Regions from separate parts of the Mesobacillus thioparans genome, predicted to be linked through region 2. Evidence: predicted binding sites of a transcription regulator. Region 2 holds the regulator's gene; each other region holds the start of a gene.
The links. Region 2 encodes Rex, which represses fermentation and respiration genes when NADH is low (regulators of the CRP and FNR family bind a similar motif). Its sites were predicted from a motif close to TTGTGAAATATTTCACAA; they were not measured.
Positions count from the first base shown of each region.

Region 1: the regulator Rex is predicted to act here: its motif matches at 1,492-1,509, upstream of ACNAZ4_RS19365 (anaerobic C4-dicarboxylate transporter family protein).
Region 3: the regulator Rex is predicted to act here: its motif matches at 2,050-2,067, upstream of ACNAZ4_RS03320 (YwiC-like family protein).

Region 1 covers NZ_CBCSFH010000014.1:74,786-78,064, forward strand. Annotated here, with positions in the region: gene ACNAZ4_RS19360 (ATP-binding protein) at 1-1,241, opposite strand, end outside; gene ACNAZ4_RS19365 (anaerobic C4-dicarboxylate transporter family protein) at 1,612-2,925, shown strand; gene aspA (aspartate ammonia-lyase) at 2,998-3,279, shown strand, end outside.
Region 2 covers NZ_CBCSFH010000024.1:5,187-8,465, forward strand. Annotated here, with positions in the region: gene ACNAZ4_RS23140 (ABC-F family ATP-binding cassette domain-containing protein) at 1-403, opposite strand, end outside; gene moaC (cyclic pyranopterin monophosphate synthase MoaC) at 584-1,078, shown strand; gene ACNAZ4_RS23150 (redox-sensing transcriptional repressor Rex) at 1,105-1,761, shown strand; gene ACNAZ4_RS23155 (YdiK family protein) at 1,787-1,987, opposite strand; gene ACNAZ4_RS23160 (CPBP family intramembrane glutamic endopeptidase) at 1,991-2,722, opposite strand; gene ACNAZ4_RS23165 (GNAT family N-acetyltransferase) at 2,971-3,279, shown strand, end outside.
Region 3 covers NZ_CBCSFH010000001.1:647,132-650,410, forward strand. Annotated here, with positions in the region: gene argC (N-acetyl-gamma-glutamyl-phosphate reductase) at 1-242, opposite strand, end outside; gene ACNAZ4_RS03315 (Crp/Fnr family transcriptional regulator) at 466-1,158, shown strand; gene ACNAZ4_RS03320 (YwiC-like family protein) at 1,276-1,992, opposite strand; gene ACNAZ4_RS03325 (respiratory nitrate reductase subunit gamma) at 2,180-2,602, opposite strand; gene mobB (molybdopterin-guanine dinucleotide biosynthesis protein B) at 2,746-3,264, opposite strand; gene ACNAZ4_RS03335 (molybdopterin molybdotransferase MoeA) at 3,258-3,279, opposite strand, start outside.

The DNA of each region.
Region 1 (3,279 bases), on a different contig from region 2:
TCAATGATAAAAACCGTACTAAAGATACTGCTTATACTCTTCTGTTCAAGGATGATTTTTCCGCCAAGGTTCTCAATAGCATTCTTGACATAAGAAAGTCCGATGCCGTTTGATGCATCCCCATCCTGAGTGAACTTAGTGGTAAATCCAGGCTCAAAAACGAGAGGCCTATCCCGATCAGTTATACCTGGTCCATTATCTTTTACCTGAATCACCAAGGTATCATGCAAAGTGCTAATATCCAGATGGATTTCACCTGTTTGTTGAATGGCTTCCACGGCATTTGTTGCAAGGTTATTAATCACAGATAATAGCATGAATGTATGATAGGGAGGGTGCTCCCCGGAAACATTATTTATAATTTCAATCGATTTGCCTAATGAATCTGCATAGTTTCTATTACATTTATTGACTACTTCCAGAATTTCATCAATTTCCATAAAGTCACTAAGGTTTTCCTTGACCATCAGCTTAGTCAGACCGGAATATATTCGCTGGTTGTCTTTCTTGATTTCATGCAATTCACCTGCGATTCTTAGTGCTGTATGAGCATGTTTTTCTTGTTGTTCCTCTTTTAACTCTCTATAAAATGAATAACATCCAGTTGTCAGGGTTTCGGCATTTTTCATTGTCTTCTTTAGCTGAATCATTTCTACATATAAATTAGATATTAGCATGAGCATTTGTTCATTCCGTTTTCTTTGTTGCTCTTCAGATAATTTAGCTTCTCTGATGACGAAGATATTAAAAAAGCCTAATACAAAAAAGCTTCGGAAAATTGCAATCATACCAATGGTCAAGAATGTACTTAGATTGATTTGAGAATGTGAGATAAAGGAACGGAGAAAAATTTCGGTCATACTTGCTGCAATCTCAACTATGACTCCAAGCAATCCAACAAAAATCGGCTTGCTATAAAATGTATTGATTTTAAAAAAATAAAATAATAGTGCAAAATTCAAATAATAGAAGAAGACAGGGAAGTGCAGAAGAAACGCTTCAAAAAGCAGGCTAGTATCTTCAGTGAAACCAAATAATGTAACTCTAAACAGGACAACTGCCGTACCTGCAGCCATACCGGCCAATAATGGATGCAACTTTCTGGACCATAACAAAATAAAGAAAAAGACCGGCGTTCCAAGACTTACTCTCATATCGCCTTCAAAAGGATAAAATTTCATCTCCCCGCCAATCGGAACCGCAATAACAATTGCCAAGTAAAGGAGCAGTTTTTCTTTCATCATCCCGCCTCATTTCAAAATCTATAATGTTAGTATTCTTGCATGACTTATATAAATTGGGAAACAATAATATTTTAATCTACCTGAGGGAACTTGTAATGTGTAATTTTGACAATATTATTAAGAAGAGAATTTGGTTTGTTACTTTTTGTAGTTTTCAGTAGGGCAGGAATTATTCTATGGGTGTCAAAGGAAACAGAATTTATTTCACTCTAATGCTAAATGACACTAAACGCAATTAGATTTACACTTGTGAAATGTTTCACTAAGTTGAGCGGAGGGGGTTGTTCTTTGCAAATAATCTAAAAAACATGTTCATCCTTCATTTAACATTAAGAAATCATTTGAAAATATCAAGGAGGTCATCAATATGTTTTGGATCCAATTTTTAATTGTCCTGATATGTATCTTCATAGGAGCCAGGCTTGGTGGTGTTGGACTTGGGGTTATGGGCGGTGTAGGTCTTGGAATCCTTGTTTTCGGCTTCGGACTCCAGCCAACATCTGCACCGATTGACGTAATGCTGATGATACTGGCAGTCATTACAGCGGCTGGAGCACTTCAGGCAGCTGGAGGAATGGAATATCTTGTCTACCTTGCAGAGAAAGCATTGCGTAAAAATCCTAAAAGAATCACGTTCATTGCGCCGATGGTCACCTATTTATTTACTTTATGTGCTGGTACTGGCCACGTTGCCTACTCAGTATTGCCAGTAATAGCAGAGGTATCCAGAGAATCGGGTATCCGGCCGGAACGTCCAATGTCTATTGCTGTTATCGCATCTCAGCAGGCTATTACAGCCAGTCCAATCTCCGCTGCAACAGTCGCGCTTCTTGCGCTTCTTGCAGACTTCAACATTAGCTTATTGCAGATTCTTCTAATCTGTATTCCGTCGACATTCCTCGCTTGCATGGGAGCAGCATTTGTTGCTAGCAAAATGGGCAAGGAACTGAATATGGATCCAGATTATCTCAGACGACTGGAAGAAGGACTCGCTCCTATCAAGAAAGACAAAAAGGCGTTCAATCCAAATCCAGGTGCAAAACTATCCGTCATTCTGTTCTTATTGGCAGCAGTACTCGTTGTTATTCTTGGCTCCTTCCAGGAATTGCGCCCTGGCTGGGAAATTGAGGGTGTATTCACTAGAATGAGTATGCCTGCGGCAATTGAGATTGTCATGCTAACAATCGCAGCCATGATCATTATCTTTGCGAAGCCAAAAGTTGAAGATATCGTTTCCGGCAGCGTGTTCAAAGCTGGTGCTGCTGCAGTTGTCGCCATCTTTGGGATTGCCTGGATGGGGGATACATTCTTCCAGGGAAACATGGCTCTGATTTCCGGTTCGATTTCTGATCTGGTAACGGCAGCTCCGTGGCTATTCGCAGTTGCGCTATTCGCACTTTCCATCCTTCTGTACAGCCAAGCAGCTACAGTCCGAACTTTAATGCCGCTAGGGATTACACTTGGTATCAATCCGGCACTGTTAATCGCAATGTTCCCTGCAGTAAATGGATATTTCTTCATTCCGAACTATCCTACTGTAGTAGCGGCAATTAACTTTGACAGTACGGGCACGACAAGAATCGGAAAATACGTTTTAAACCACAGCTTTATGATTCCTGGACTAGTTGCAACGATAGGGGCAGTCAGTATCGGCATCCTCTTAAGCACGATCGTTCTTTAAAATCACGCCTTTGAGAAGCAGCCGCTCCATGAGGGCGGCTGTCTAATTTTAATAGGAAAAGAGATGGTTGAAATGATGGATCAATTTAGGATTGAAAAGGATTTCTTGGGGGAGAAGCTGGTCCCTATTGAAGCATATTATGGTGTGCAGACAATACGAGCCATTGAAAATTTTCCGATCACAGGGTCAAGGATCGATGAATCTTTAATCAAGGCGATGGCGATGGTAAAGAAAGCAGCAGCACTTGCAAATGCGGATATTGGGCAACTCGATCGAGCACTTGCTGAAGCGATAGCACATGCAGCTGATGAAGTGATCCAAGGCAAGCTGCATGACCAGTATATTGTAGATCCA
Region 2 (3,279 bases):
TGAACTGGACCTGCAAAACGTCATAATCCTTCAAAACTCTTTCATATTCCGACTCATTCGACAGGATGCCGGGATCGGACATTTTTTCCTCAAGCCGGCGCAGTTCTTTTTCCATGCTGTGCAGATGGTCAAAGACCGCCAGCATTTCATCCCAGATGCTTTTCTCGGATTCCAGCCCTGTATTCTGGGCAAGGTATCCGATTGTCGTTCCTTTCGGGCGGATAATCTCGCCGCCATCATGGGATTCAAAACCGGCAATGATTTTCAGCAGGGTTGATTTTCCCGCACCGTTCCGGCCGACCAATGCAACACGGTCATTGGTCTGTATTTCAAACTTGATATTCGATAAAATAAGATCAGCAGCAAAATATTTTGATAGCTGATTGACTTGTAATAGAATCATTATTTTTCACCTCTAATGCCTTAGGGATAGTGTAACCCAATCCTATGGGCTCGGCAATATGTGCGGCCTGCTATAGGGAGCAAGCTATGAAAAATTTCCCCTCTATATGTGAAGATAGAAACAAAGTTCACACACAAGTTTGTGAAAATAGTGTATTATTTGGTTGAAAGGAGCTTGAATATGGCAGAATTTACGCATTTTAATGAAGAGGGAAGAGCGAAGATGGTCGATGTCAGTGAAAAACCTGAGACGGTCCGTACGGCAGTCGCCCATTCAAGCATTACCGTTAATCAAGATATATATGTAAGGATTACTGAAAATAAAATAAAAAAAGGCGATGTACTGGCAGTCGCGCAGGTTGCTGGCATCATGGCGGCCAAGAAGACATCCGAGATCATCCCGATGTGCCACCCGATTCCATTAACAGGCATTGACCTTTCGTTTGATTGGGAGCAAAATGGTAATGACTATATATTAAATATCGCAGCAGCTGTTAAAACAAAAGGAAATACAGGGGTAGAAATGGAAGCGTTAACAGCAGCGTCAGCATGCGCGCTGACTGTCTATGATATGTGCAAGGCCGTCGACAAAGGCATGGTGATCGGCAAGACCTATCTCGTGGAAAAGACTGGCGGGAAAAACGGCGATTTTAAGAGAGATGAGAAGCTAAAATAGAAATACGAACGGGTGGAGGATGGAGAATGACGAATGATGCTATGAAGATTCCGCAGGCAACCGCAAAACGTTTGCCGCTGTATTACCGATTTTTATTGAACTTGCATTCTTCAGGCAAGCAAAGGGTATCATCCGCGGAGCTGAGTGAAGCGGTAAAAGTGGATTCTGCTACGATTAGAAGGGACTTTTCCTATTTCGGGGCTTTGGGTAAAAAGGGTTACGGCTATAATGTGAATTACCTGCTGACTTTTTTCCGAAAGACGCTCGACCAGGATGAACTCACAAAGGTTGCGCTGATTGGTGTCGGTAATTTGGGAACGGCGTTTTTGAATTATAATTTTTCCAAAAATAATAATACGAAAATTGAAATTGCCTTCGATGTCGACCAGGATAAGGTAGGGACGCAGATTGGCGATGTGCCTGTCTATCACATGGATGACCTTGATAAGGTTGTTGTCGAGGAAGGCATCCAGGTGGCGATCCTGACGGTGCCATCAGCGGTGGCACAGCCGATCACGGACAGACTAGTACAGGCGAATGTGAAGGGCATCCTGAACTTCACGCCAGCGAGGCTGAATGTGCCGCCTTCTATCAGGATCCATCATATTGATCTGGCAGTGGAATTGCAATCATTGATTTATTTCTTGAAGCATTATCCGACTGACAGTGACTCAGAAGAATAAAAAATGGCTCCTTCATTTGAAGGAGCTATTTTTTCTGCATTTGTTTAAGTTTGAAATGAAACAGGATCATCCTGATGCCGGAGCCGAAGTCGAAGGTGGCGAGCAGGACGAGCAAATAACTGAAAAATCCCCAGCCTGAGTCGTTGACATTCTGGATGGCGAAATAGGTGAATAAGATGCCTAACAAGATGTAGACAATGCCTGAGAACATAGGCGATTGCTTCATGACTTAAAATCCCCCAATAAAGCTTTGAATTTTCTCTGCTTCTCTTATCATTCTCTCTATGTCTTCTCTGAATACGGATTGAAGCAGGACAACCATTGTATTCATTGTAACATGGGCGATGATCGGCACGATGATCCGCTTTGTTTTTACATACAGGAAGGCAAAGGTAAAGCCCATCGCCGAGTAGAGGATCACATGCTCTGGCTCCATATGGGCCAGTGCAAAGATGACGGAACTGATCAAGGCTGCAAAGAAGAAATTCATTTTCTTTTGCAGGCTGCCGAAGATGATCTTCCGGAAGACGATTTCCTCCAGGATCGGACCGATGATCGAGCTGACGAGGATGACGACCGGGAACCTTTCGATCAGCTTGATGATTTCCTGTGTATTCTCCGAGCCCATTTCAATTCCAAGCATGCTTTCGATGCTGCCAGCAATCGACTGGGCGAACAGGGCCAGAAAGACCCCGGCGAAAGCCCAGGCCGCCGAGCTTGCCGGCGAAGATGCTTCGCGCAAATCTGCATGTATGTTTCGTTCTTTCCTTAAAATCATCAGGATGATCAGGAGAGTCAGTGAAAAACTGATCACGAGCCAGTATGGAATCGCGAGGGTTTGCATTTCATCAAGGCTTTTTCCCATCGCGGCACCGATGAAAGCAATGATTGGAACCCCCACAAGGCTTGAAAGCTGCATGACAATATAGGCAATAAGGACGTACCAGTATTCTTTTTTCAATCGAAAAAACTCCTTAATAATGCAGTAATGTATGTTCTGAAATTTTACGTAATAATATGCTGGCCTGTAAAATAAAATACGGGGACAGCTTTGCTTATCTAGGCACTCTCTATATTCTACTAGTAAATGATTTGAAAGTTCAAATTGTAGGGTCAGGATGAAAATGTGGTTGTCCGGGTTTAGTATTTCCTGAATACCAGATACTTGTTAAGGTGAAATTTTCTCTTTAAAAATGATCGGAGGTTCAAATGGTTTATTTGGAAACGTCACGACTGCTTTTGCGCGATTGGTCTGCCGCAGATTTAGAGCACTTTTGCAAAATGAATGCAGACCCGGATGTGATGAAGTATTTCCCTCGTGTCTTATCTTCCTCAGAAACGGAGAGGTTTTATCAGGATATGCTAGCCGAGTTCAATGAATACGGCTTTGGGTTATATGCAGTTGAAGTGAAGGCCACGAAAGAATTTATCGGATTCCTCGGGTTTCACATGGCAACTTTCGAAGGTGATTTCACCCCGTGTATAGAGATTGGCTGGAGGCTAAAGAAAGAGGCCTGG
Region 3 (3,279 bases), on a different contig from region 2:
TCTCCAGAAACCTTAGATGGTGTTGCCAGGAAGACGATGTCTGCTTCCTCGACGATTTTATCAGGATCAATGCTTGTGAGGACTTTGTCAAAAATGCCTGTCAAATGGGGGTATTCTGCAGATACTGGTTTCTCATCCCGTGTTGTATGTACTGAATGGATGGTGAAAGATGGATGATTGTTAAGAATGCGGATCAGTTCGCCTCCCCCATAACCTGTCGTTCCGATAATCGCTGCCTTCACGTTTTTCCTCCTTTCAGAATATGCATAAATAAACATATTTATTTATAAATATTAGTTGAGTTCTTCTTATTATAAAAACTTGACTCTAAAAAGGCAACTAAATTATTAACAATATGTGAACATTTCACAATTGGATTGATGATTTTGTATGATTTACAATATAATAATATTAGTATCAGATACGGACGGGTGTATAAACTCCCCTTTAAAAGGTGGTATTCACATGTTGACGGCTGCAACCTTGTCACCAAATATGAATAGGCTGTTTGAAAAAGTCCATAAAATTAAAAATATCGATAAAGGAAGCTTCCTTTTTGAAGAGGGAAATTCTGCGAATGAGTTGTACATCATCCAGAGCGGTAAATTCCAGATCAGCAAAATGATTCCCGACGGGCGCGAGCTGACAATCAGAATGTGCTCTGCCGGTGAACTGGTTGGCGAGTTGACATTGTTCAGTCCTGCCTCGCAGCATATACTGAATGCCAGGGCTTCTGAAAGCGGAAGTGTTGCGGTCATTAAGAAGGACCAGCTCGAGGATGAAATCTCAAAGGATAGCGCATTGGCGCTGGAACTCGTGAAGTGGCTCTCTCTCCAGCATCGCAAATCGCAAACAAGGTTCAGGGATCTGGTTCTGCATGGAAAAAAAGGTGCATTATACTCAACACTGATCCGACTAGTGAACAGCTTTGGTGTGAAGACCGAGGACGGGCTGAAAATCGATGTTTCTTTGACAAATCAGGAACTTGCAAACTTCTGCGGCACATCACGAGAAGTCGTGAACCGATTATTGAGCGAGCTCAGGAAACAGGAAATTATCACCATCGACAAAGGGTATATAACCATACATGCGCTACATCGCCTGAAACGTGAAATCGACTGCGAAAACTGCCCGATTGAAATATGCAATATCGAATAAGAAAAAGCACCAGTGCTTTAGTAAGCCGACAAGTGCTCGAGCTTTTTTATTACAATCGAATTTAAATTCTATATCACCTAAAGAAAGCCGCCAGGATCCTGGCGGCTTTCCTTTCATTTACAGGATGGCGAAAAGCATGATGATGAAAAACAATGCTGCGTTCACGATTTCATAGATTCCCACCTGCATGACACTAAGCGGCCTGCCGTAAAATCCGACGGCTCTGATCAGGCTTGGCACTGCCGCAACGGCGACAATCGCTTCTCCGGCTGCCAGCCACAAAACCGGGACCAGCAAATGATAGGTCCAGGAAATCCATTTGAATTGATGGTTCTTCTTTTCGCGAATCATCGTTTTCACATAGAATGTGCTTCCTGTGAAAAATAGAATACATGATGCAAAAACGAGAACACTCTGCTGATTGATTTCTGCACCAGGCAGATAACTGCTAGCAAGACCAGCGATGGAAAAAACAATGGTTGCACTAAGATCATTCATCAGTGCCCTGTCTTTATTTTTAGCCGAGAAATAGGCATTAAGGATGAAGAATGGAATCATCGCAAATCCGAAGAACATGATCGATGGAGTCGTGAATAACGGGACCATTAAAAACACTAATGATGGGACTATATAGATCAGCGCCCATTTACGATAAAACGGGATTTTCTTTTTCTTGAACATCAACAGAAGCGGATATGTTCCCAAATATAGTAATAGCCACCCAATGAAGAACGGGATATGCTGCCAGACGATCTCACTTGCCGCTGTTCCAAGCCAGAAAGGGATAATCAACATCGCCCAGGCTCCATGCTGTTTTGGCATAAATAAATTCATGAATGAACACTCCCTTTTGGTTCCTGCCTTAACTATAAAACAGCCGGAAGATTCCATAAGTGAAACACATCACATTTTGGAGGCTCTGTATTCAACTGACACCGAACTGTCAAAAAGGAAGCCAGAAATTAAATAAGCTGCATGCCATCAGGTGAATTTGAAAACCAATGGCGTGCAGCTCAAGAGTTCATCCTCTTTTTTCATATTGAAGCTTCAGATAGATTTTCTTCAAATATTGATGTGGCTTAAAAAGGTAGTAAATTTCCTTTGTAAATGCCAGACTTAACAGGAATAAGAACACAACGACAAAATGGATCTTTGAAAGAACGGAAATTTCCAGGATCAAGCTTATATCTGGCTCCAGCTGTGCAAGACTGATCAGCCATCTCAACAGAAGGACTAGTTCATCTGCCATGCTGCTCGAAAGCACGATCGCAAGACCGGTCGCTGTACTCGCGGCCATCATGACTTTTACCACCAACAGAAGGAACTTTCCTGCTGTTGAGCGTGACTCCTCACCCCTTGACGCATCATAACGCCAGACTATGCCCATTCCAACTATAGCAACTACCGTATAAGGGTAGACAATCCATAAAAACATCTGATGCATTTCCACCGCTCTCACCTCACACAAATTACACAAACTTCGAACCTCATTAACATTCTAACTGCGCAAGTGTGAAGTGACAGTGATAAAAGTCGCCCATCCTAACAAATTTGACATAAAAACAGGCGGAAAGAATTACTTTCCACCTAAACTTGCTTGAAGATATAATCAAGAACCCAATTAACTCCTCTGTCATCGTCGATTTGAAAAACAGGATAGGAAAGTTCTTTCGCCAGATCTGCCAGTTTCTGGTCACGATAAAAGACTAGCTTGATATTGTCAAGAACGTCCAATAACTCTAAATCTTCTTCGTCCCTCAGGATGACTGCTTTGGGATAGCCCTCTCTTTTGTAACCTTCTATCAGGATGACATCTGTCTTGAAGCAGGATAAAAGCTCTATTTCTTCAGCCAGCGACCATTTTCCGTTTTCGGCATGAAGAACGAGCCTGCCTCCCCCCTCCACAAGGGAGACGGCGGCGCCAGCGCTCATATGCCGGCCGGAATCCTTTTCCTCGACAATATCCGGCTTTCCTCCATGTCCATGATGCTTGACCGTTGCAACCTTAAGGCCTGCTCCAGATAGTTGCTGAATCAAACTGAGGCTGAGTGTCGTCTTCCCGCTGTTCTGGTATCCCGCCACCTGGAATAGAACTGGTTTTACCAAGGCCAGTCACTGCCA